Regions from separate parts of the Streptomyces sp. WAC07094 genome, predicted to be linked through region 1. Evidence: riboswitches for the same ligand, from Rfam matches in the RefSeq annotation. Region 1 holds a riboswitch; the other holds the start of a gene.

Region 1 (4,664 bases):
ACTCCACGGCCGCCCGCGACTGGCAGCGACACCCGTGGTACGCGGGCCACGGTTACGTCTCCGTGCGCGTGGACGCGCGCGGGCACGGCAACTCGGACGGCACTCCGACCGCCGCGCATGCGGCGACTGCCCTGTCCGACGGGGTCGAGGTGCTCGACTGGCTGGCCGCACAGCCCTGGTGCGACGGCAGCGTGGGGCTGTTCGGCCTCGGGCGGGGCGGGTTCGCCTCTCTGCGGCTCGCCGCCCTCGCACCGGCTCCGCTCGGGGCGGTCGTCGCGGTCTGCCCCACCGACGACCTCCCCGGCAACGACGTGTACGACGTGGGTGGTTCGGTCCTGGCGGCGGGCCTGCCCGCCCGGTCGGCGGCACTGCTCGCCCTCGCGGCCCGTCCGCCCGACCCGGCGTATGTGGGCACGGTGTGGCGGGACGTCTGGGCCCGGCGCCTGCAGGGGCTGGACCCGCTCGTGGACTCCTGGCCGGTGCAGCCGGAGCGCGGGGAGGCCCGGCAGCCCGACGGCGCTCCCGCGGACCATGAGGGGCTCCGGGCGCCGGTGCTCGCCGTGAGCGGCTGGTTCGACCCGTACCGGGACACCGTGCTCCGGATCCTGGAGCACCTCCCCTCCGATCGTGTCCGCGGCCTGATCGGGCCCTGGTCGCACCACTATCCGGACCACGGGCTGCCCGGACCTGCGATCGGCTTCCTCCAGGAGACGCTCCGCTGGTGGGACCACTGGCTCAAGGGCGAGGACACGGGGGTCATGGCCGAGCCGCTGCTGCGGGCCTACGTCACGGACCCGCACCCGCCGGCGACGAGCTACGACGTGCTGCCGGGCCGTTGGGTCGGCGAGCCGTCCTGGCCGTCGCCGAACGTCAGCCGCATCTCGTACGCGCTCCAGGGCACCCCGGTGCTCGTACGGTCCCCGATGCACACCGGTCTCGACGCGGGCCGCTTCGTCCCGCGGGGGGACGACGCGGACCTGCCGCCCGACCAGCGTGAGGAGGACGCGAGATCGGCGTGCTTCGAGTTCGCGGCGACCGAGGAGACCTGGGTGCTGGGGCGGCCCCGGGTACGGCTGCGGATCGCCTGTCCTGTGGAGCGCGGTCAGGTGGTCGTCCGGCTCTGCGACGTGGCGCCCGACGGGGCGTCGACGCTGGTCACCCGGGGCACCCTCAATCTGTCGGCGCGCCGGGGTCCCGGCCGGGCGGTCCCCTGGATCCCCGGCTCGGCCGAGGACGTGGAGTTCGAACTGAGCGGCATCGGCCACGCCTTCGGTGCCGGCCACCGCATCCGCCTCGCCGTCTCCTCCGCGTACTGGCCCTGGCTGTGGCCGCAGCCCGAGTCGGAGGCCGGCTTCGCGCTGCACCCGACGGGCAGCGCGCTCGAACTTCCCGTTCGTGTACCGGAGTCGGCAGCGGGCATCGCCTTCGAGGAGCCCGAGCAGTCCGCGCCGCTCGGTGTCAGCGCCGCAGCCGTGCTCGACGAACCGCGTCCGGAGCGCCTGTCGGTACGGGACATGGCCAAGGGCGAATGGCTCCTGGTGGTCGACCCGCGCCGCAACGGCACCCAGGTGTATCCGGACGGCCTGGAAGTGACCGAGGACGCGCTGGAGGCGTACACCGTCGAGGACGCGGATCCGTCGACCGCCCGCACCCGCTGCGACTGGTCGATCCGGCTGCACCGCCCGGAGCGGGGATGGGACGCGAGGGTGGAGGCCCACTCCGAGATCACCTGCACCGCCGCCGACTTCGTCACCTCGAACGAGATCGTCTGCAAGGACGGCTACGACGTGGTGTTCCACCGGACATGGCAGAGGCGGATCCCCCGCACGACGGGCTAGACGCCGGCCCACGCCTCCATCCCTTGTGTAATGAAATGCCCGAATTGCGCACTCGGGAGCTTCAATCGAGCGCCCGAGGGCGACCTCGCTTCAGATACGGACATATCACCCGAATCAAGTCATCACACCCTTGGCTGGTCGGGGTGAAATGGGTCGCTTGCCCCCTGTTGCGACCCTTCCGGTCACCCTCGTCAACAAGCCGTTCGCGGCAGGTGAGTTGCACCCGTTTCGGCAATGTGGATCAAACCCCCTATTCCCGATTACCGGGGTCAATTGGGTCAGGAAGTGATTTCCGGGCTTGTTCCTGGCATGTGCGTTCGCATACCTTCCATTCGACCCGAGCGGAACGCCGAATCCTGCCGCCGCTCGAGAAGCCTTCGACCCCATAACGGCAGGAGCGGGGGACCCAAGTAGGTCGCCGAACCGGACACAGCACCGGAACGGCTCGGGGTGAAGCCGTGCCTCGGCAGCGAGGACACGGCCGGGCACCTCCCCGCCCGAACCCGACAGCTCACCTCGCAGGCGACGGAGAGGAATACAACGTGTCCGCTTTCGCCCTGCCCGCACGCCGTCGGGACCGCAACTCCAAGGCCTCCCGCCTCACCCGCACTCTCGCAGTCGCGGGTACCGGAGCAGCCGTTCTCGCCCTCCCCATCCTGGGTGCGACCTGCGCCTCCGCCGCCCCGTCGGCGGCTCCGGCCAAGGTCACCAGCGCTGCGTCCCGCGCCGGTTCCCTGGACAGCTGGATCCGCCAGTCCCTGGCCATCATGGCCGAGCGCGGAATCCCCGGCAGCTACAACGGCATCTACCGCAACGTGATGCGCGAGTCGTCGGGCAACCCCCGCGCCATCAACCTCTGGGACTCCAACGCCCGCAAGGGCATCCCGTCCAAGGGGCTGCTCCAGGTCATCGACCCGACCTTCCGGGCGTACCACGTGCCGGGTACCGCTTTCGACCCCTACGACCCGGTCGCGAACATCACGGCCGCGTGCAACTACGCCGCCCACCGCTACGGCTCGATCGACAACGTCTACAGCGCCTACTGAGATCGGTCTTCGGGGAACAGTCGCTCGAGGACGACGGCGATGCCGTCGTCCTCGTTCGACGTCGTGATCTCGTCGGCGACCGCTTTCAGTTCGGGGTGGGCGTTGGCCATAGCGACGCCGTACGCCGCCCACTCGAACATCGGGATGTCGTTGGGCATGTCACCGAAGGCGACGGTTTCCGAGGGGCTCAGGTCCAGGAAACCTGCGGCCAGCGCGAGCCCCGTCGCCTTGGTCACGCCGCACGGCTGGAGCTCGACGGTGCCCGGCCCGGACATGGTGACCGACGCAAGGGACCCCACCGCTCCCCTGGCCACCGTCGCCAACTCGTCGTCGGACAGGGCGTGATGGCGCAGCAGCACCTTGCTGATGGGCTCGCACCACAGATCGTCGCGGCGCTCGACCCGCACCGCGGGCAGTGTGGGGTGCGGCATCAGATAGCCGGGTTCGATGAGTGTGAGCCCGTCCACTCCGTCCTGGTCGACGGCCGCGTACACCTGCCCCACCTCGGCCTCGATCTTGCCCAGCGCGGTCTCGGCCAACTCCCGGTCCAGGGTGACCGAGAACAGCAGCCGGTCCGCGCCGGCGTCGTACACCTGCGCGCCCTGTCCGCACACCGCGAGCCCCTTGCTGCCGAGGTCGTCGAGCAGCGGCCGCACCCTGGGCGCCGGGCGGCCCGTCACCACGAGATGCCGGGCGCCGGCGGCAGCGGCCCGCGCCAGAGCGGCCCTTGACCGGTCGGAGAGCGTGTCGTCACCACGGAGCAGCGTTCCGTCCAGGTCAGTGGCGATGAGTGAGTACGTGAGGGGTGCGGCCATGATCAGAGAATACGGATGGAAACGCACCCACGGTTCAGCGAGAACCGGACCACGTCCGCCGTCCCGTGCACTCCGCGCCGCGACCGCGGTGCCGCCTCGCACCACCGGCGTCCGGCATCTCCGCCCGTGGCCCGACTCCGGTGCGCCGGACGGCACTTCACCGATGCGGGCCCTTGTGCCGCATGCGGTCCGGGTCCCGGCTGCCGCCCGGATCGGCGGGGACGCAACGGTGTCACGCCCCCGCGCTCCGGTCAGGCGTGCGCCGCCGCCAGATGCTTCGCCAGCCGCGGGGACGCGAACTCCGTCCCGCACACGAAGCGCATCACCGGTCCGTACGAGGCCGCCGCCGGGAGGCCCGTGAAGTACAGGCCGGGGACGGAGGACACGTATCCCGCGCCGAGCCGCGGCGCGCCCCGGCTCACCGCGAGCCGGGTGCGCAGCTCGTGCCCCAGGAAGTCCATCGCGGCGATGTCCACGCGGTAGCCGGTTGCGGCGATGACATGGTCGGCGGTCAGTTCCTCCGTGCTCCCCGCATGGGTCCGGACCGTCAGGGCCGGGCTGCCGTCGGACGCGGAGGCGCCGACGACGCCGGCGACCTCACACACCTCGACCTTGCCGTCGAAGCGGTCCTTCAGCCACCAGGCGCCGAGCGGACCGAGAACGCGGCGGACCAGGTAGTGGCGGGTCTGCTCGGGCAGGAAGCGGTACGGGTGCGGGTAGTACGTCAGCGCCCACAGCGACCAGGCGCGGCCGAAGGGCGATTCGGGTCGCAGCCTGGGCTGGTTCCACGGAGGAGCGCCGAAGGCGACCCTGCCGTGGCCGCGTGAGACCACGCGCACCCGCGCGCCCGCCTCCGCCGCCAGCGCCGCCGTTTCCAGCGCGGACTGCCCAGCCCCGATGACCATCAGCTCCTTGCCGGAGAACCGGGTCAGATCGTGATGCTGGGAACTGTGGGAGAACGGGCC
Region 2 (4,664 bases), 1.4 Mb from region 1:
GACGCGGTCTGCATGCGCCCCAGAGTAAGGCTCGCATCGGACAGGGGCGCGAGGCAGGCCGAGGGAACCGAGCCGGGGCCGGCGGGACGGACCGCCGCCCCTTCCTGGGCACGCTTCACCTGTGGAACACTGGTCTAGACAACCTGAAACACCTGAAGGGCAGCATCACATGGCTGAGCGCCGCGTCAACGTCGGCTGGGCCGAGGGTCTCCACGCCCGCCCCGCCTCCATCTTCGTCCGGGCAGCCACGGCCTCCGGGATCCCCGTGACCATCGCCAAGGCGGGCAGCGACCCGGTCAACGCCAGGTCCATGCTGGCCGTCCTCGGCCTCGGCGCCCAGGGCGGCGAGGAGATCGTGCTCGCCTCCGACGCGGAAGGCGCCGACGCCGCACTCGACCGCCTGGCCAAGCTGGTGGCGGAGGGTCTCGAGGAGCTTCCCGAGACCGTCTGACCCTTCGGGTACCACCACGCGGCGGAGCCGCGTCCGCCATGCGGGCGGACGCGGCTCCGCGCATTTCCGGCCGTCGAGAGCGACCCGCTCCGCGTTCGCGCGGGAATTCCGGAGCCCATGGAAAAACCCCGCACGGCACGGAAAATCGCACGCACCGGTTTTCCCGCGCATGCGAGAACAAGCGCAGCGGAAAACAAATCTCGGCCCGATATCCCTCTTTGTATACGGTGCCCGTGTTAATGCCGTAGCCCCGACATGTTTACGGCATGTTGCGAGGTCCTCACACCGCTCACGGACCCGGGAAGGCGAAGCCGGCGCGCCGCGGTCGCACGCTCGGTGTGCACCGCCATGACGGCCCGCGCCCGCTCGCCGTCCCCGCGGGCGACCGCATCCACGATGCCGCCGTGCTCCGCCCAGGACTCCACGGGGCTCAGCGGCGCCTCGACCGTGTACATCCAGGCGATCTTGTGCCGCAACTGGGCGAGCGTGGACGTCAGCGCGGGGCTCCCGCAGGCCTGTGCGAGCGTCTCGTGGAACCAGCCGCCCAGGGAGCGCAGGTCCTCGCTGCCGCCCGTCCTGGCCCGCTCCTGGCCCAGCCTGACCAGACCGCGCAGCACCTTGAGATGGGCCTCCGAGCGGCGCTGGGCGGCCTTCGCGGCGCCGAGCGGCTCGAGCAGCATCCGCATGTCCAGCAGATCCGCGCCCTCCTGCTCGGTGGGCTCCGCCACACACGCGCCCGCGTGCCTGCGGGTGACGACGAAGCCCTCGGCCTCCAGCGTCCGCAGCGCCTCCCGCACGGGGACGCGGGAGACTCCGTACCGGCGCGCGAGAAGCTCCTCGGTGAGCCGGCTGCCGCGCTCGTGGACACCGGAGACGATGTCGTCACGGATCGCCGTGCATACCGAGTGCGCCGGAATACGCATGTCCGACCTCCGCCTTAATCACCGCGAAACGTCGTCGACTGACGTGTGTTCACCCGACTCTATTGCAGCGCTTCGCAATTTCCGACGGCGGGCCGGAATCCATGGATATTTTTTGGACAGACAGTCGTTCGAAACGAGGACGGCCCCGGCTCGGGAGCCGGGGCCGTCCTCGTTTCATGTGCGCCTCCAGGAAGCGGATCGCCGGACCCCGAAGGCGGATCGTCAGACGTTCACACCGTGAGCGCGCAGATACGCGACGGGGTCCATGTCCGAGCCGTACTCCGGGGACGTACGGGCCTCGAAGTGGAGGTGCGGCCCGGTGACGTTGCCGGTGGCCCCGGAGAGGGCTATCTGCTGGCCGGGAGTGACCCGCTGGCCCGCGGAGACCCCGATGGACGACAGATGGCCGTACTGCGTGTAGGTGCCGTCGTTCATCCTGATGACGATCTGGTTGCCGTACGCACCGCCCCAGCCCGTCTCGACGACCGTGCCGGAGCCGACCGCGTGCACGGGCGTGCCGCCGGCGGCGTGGAAGTCGATGCCGGTGTGCGAACCGGAGGACCACAGGGAGCCGCCTGTCCTGTACCCGGTGGAGACGTAGGAGTGGAAGACCGGCGCCACGAAGGCGTTCAGGCGCCGGCGCTCGGCCTCACGGGCGGCGCGTACCTTGGCCGCGCGCTCCTGTGCCGCCTTCTCCGCGGCACGCTTGCGGGCGGCCTCCTCGGCCTTCTTCAGCTCGGCCGCCTGCTTCTGCGCGGCGGCCTGGGCGTCGATCTTCGCGGCGACCTCGTCGCCCATGCTGACGGCCCGGATCAGTCCGGTCTGCTCGACAGGGGTGCCGGCGGCGAACGCCGGAGCTGCCAGGGCACCGATGACGCCGGTGGTGGTGAGCGCGGCGACGCCCACGGCGTTCGTGGTCGTGCGCTTCACGCGGCTCGGACGGCGGTGCTTCCCGGTGGCGCAGGTGAACGCCATGTGTGTGGCTGGTCCTTTCCTTCCCTCTCGCCTACCGGGTTAGCTGACGGGTTCGGAGCAGGAAGGTCTCCTACGGGCTGCGCGCCCGATTCACCCCAGGGATCGGGCCCGCTCCGGCCACAAGGACGGCGGCAGCGGGCCCCTCCGGCCACGAAGGCGGCACAGGAGGGTGGGTCCCCGGCTCCCCTGGCTCGCGCCGTACGGGGACTCGGCGATGGCTGTCCGGTGCCGCGGATGCGGCGCAGTGCCTGACGGACAGCCCGGATGACGCTAAGAGGGCCCTGTTTCGATCGGCAAACCGATCAGAGGGTTTGTAGCGCATCCCACAGGGCAGAGCGGCCGTCTCTGTGGCAATACGGACAAAGCCCAAGAGGCGGGGCCCCGGTGACCGAAATCACCGGGGCCCGCACCGAAGCCGCGCCCGACGTGCGAGGCGACTTCAACGGCTTCCCGCGCGCACGGATTTTGCTCCTGCGGGCGCGGGGCGTCCGCCTACTCGGCCGCCACCACGCTCACTTCGCCGATTCCGAGCGCCTTGACGGGTTCCTCGATCTGCGCGGCGTCGCCCACCAGCACGGTCACCAGCCGGTTCACCGGGAACGCGTTCACGACGGCTGCCGTGGCCTCCACCGTGCCCGTCGCGGCAAGCGCCTGATACAGCGTCGCCTGGTAGTCGTCCGGAAGGTGCTGCTCCACCTGGTCGGCGAGCGAGCTCGCGACCGCGGCCGCGGTCTCGAACTTGAGCGGTGCCACTCCCACGAGGTTCTGCACCGCGACATCGCGCTCCGCGTCGGTCAGACCCTCGGCCGCGAGCGTGCGGAGCACCTTCCAGAGGTCGTCCAGCGCCGGTCCCGTGTTCGGAGTGTCGACGGAGCCGCTGATGGCGAGCATCGCCGCACCCGTGCCGTCCGGCGCGGACCGCAGCACCTGGCCGAACGCGCGCACTCCGTAGGTGTAGCCCTTCTCCTCGCGCAGGACCCGGTCCAGGCGGGAGGTGAGGGTGCCGCCCAGGCAGTACGTGCCGAGCACCTGAGCGGGCCACACACGATCGTGGCGGTCGGCACCGATGCGGCCGATCAGCAGCTGCGTCTGAACGGCTCCGGGACGGTCCACGATGATCACGCGGCCGGTGTCGTCGGCCGTCACCGGGGGGACGGGGCGGGGTGCGGCCGGCGAGCCCGTCCAGGCGCCGAGCGTCTCGCCGAGGAGCTCGTCGAGGTCGATGCCGGTCAGATCGCCGACCACGACGGCGGTGGCCGTCGCCGGGCGCACATGGCGCTCGTAGAAGGCGCGGACCGCGGCGGAGTCGATGTCCTCGACCGTCGCCTCGGTGCCCTGGCGCGGACGCGACATGCGCGAGGACGACGGGAACAGCTCCTTGGAGAGCTCCTTGGCGGCGCGGCGGGCCGGGTTGGCCATCTCGTGCGGGATCTCGTCGAGGCGGTTGCGCACCAGGCGCTCCACCTCGCTGTCCGCGAACGCCGGCGCCCTGAGCGCGTCGGCCAGCAGCCCGAGCGCCTTGGCCAGGCGGGAGACCGGCACCTCGAGGGAGAGCCGGACGCCGGGGTGGTCGGCGTGCGCGTCGAGGGTGGCGCCGCAGCGCTCCAGCTCGGCGGCGAACTCCTCGGCGGAGTGCTTGTCGGTGCCCTCGGAGAAGGCGCGCGCCATGATCGTGGCGACGCCGTCGAGACCGGCGGGCTCGGCGTCCAGCGGCGCGTCGAGGAGTACCTCGACGGCGACCACCTGCTGGCCGGGGCGGTGGCAGCGCAGCACGGTCAGGCCGTTGTCGAGCGTCGCACGCTCGGGCGCCGGGAACGCCCAGGGCTTGGCCTCGCCGGCCTGGGGCTGCGGGTGGAACTGCATGGTCGCAAGCTCGGTCACTTCGCCGACTCCTCGTTCTCGTCGGTGGTCTCGGCGGTCTCCGGGGCCTCGGCCGGCTCGTACACGAGCACGGCGCGGTTGTCGGGGCGCAGCCGGGCCTTGGCGACCTCCTGCACCTCCTCGGGCGTGATCTCGAGCACGCGCCGGACGGCGGTCAGGGCCAGCTGCGGGTCACCGAACAGGACGGCGTACCGGCAAAGTTCGTCGGCGCGGCCCGCGACCGTGCCGAGCCGGTCCAGCCACTCGCGCTCCAACTGGGCCTGGGCGCGCTCCATTTCCTCCGCCGTGGGTCCCTCCTCGGCGAACCGGGCGAGCTCCTCGTCGATCGCGGCCTCGATGACCGGCACCTCGACGTCGCCCGAGGTCTTCACGTCCAGCCAGCCCAGGGACGGCGCCCCGGCCAGCCGCAGCAGGCCGAACCCGGCCGCGACGGC

What was found. A riboswitch is a leader RNA that binds a small molecule or an ion and turns the genes downstream of it on or off. The one in region 1 is predicted to bind cyclic di-AMP.
Positions count from the first base shown of each region.
Region 2: it holds a riboswitch for cyclic di-AMP, as region 1 does, so the genes downstream of both, RCR19_RS10000 (M23 family metallopeptidase) here and RCR19_RS16055 (transglycosylase SLT domain-containing protein) in region 1, are expected to answer to the same signal.

Region 1 covers NZ_JAVMJZ010000001.1:3,648,444-3,653,107, forward strand. The annotation lists gene RCR19_RS16050 (CocE/NonD family hydrolase) at 1-1,838, shown strand, start outside; cyclic di-AMP (ydaO/yuaA leader) riboswitch at 2,176-2,376, shown strand; gene RCR19_RS16055 (transglycosylase SLT domain-containing protein) at 2,396-2,884, shown strand; gene RCR19_RS16060 (HAD family hydrolase) at 2,878-3,699, opposite strand; gene RCR19_RS16065 (FAD-dependent oxidoreductase) at 3,951-4,664, opposite strand, start outside.
Region 2 covers NZ_JAVMJZ010000001.1:2,284,869-2,289,532, forward strand. The annotation lists gene RCR19_RS09985 (GNAT family N-acetyltransferase) at 1-14, opposite strand, end outside; gene RCR19_RS09990 (HPr family phosphocarrier protein) at 170-451, shown strand; gene RCR19_RS09995 (GntR family transcriptional regulator) at 688-1,374, opposite strand; gene RCR19_RS10000 (M23 family metallopeptidase) at 1,597-2,349, opposite strand; cyclic di-AMP (ydaO/yuaA leader) riboswitch at 2,363-2,573, opposite strand; gene RCR19_RS10005 (pitrilysin family protein) at 2,842-4,230, opposite strand; gene RCR19_RS10010 (pitrilysin family protein) at 4,227-4,664, opposite strand, start outside.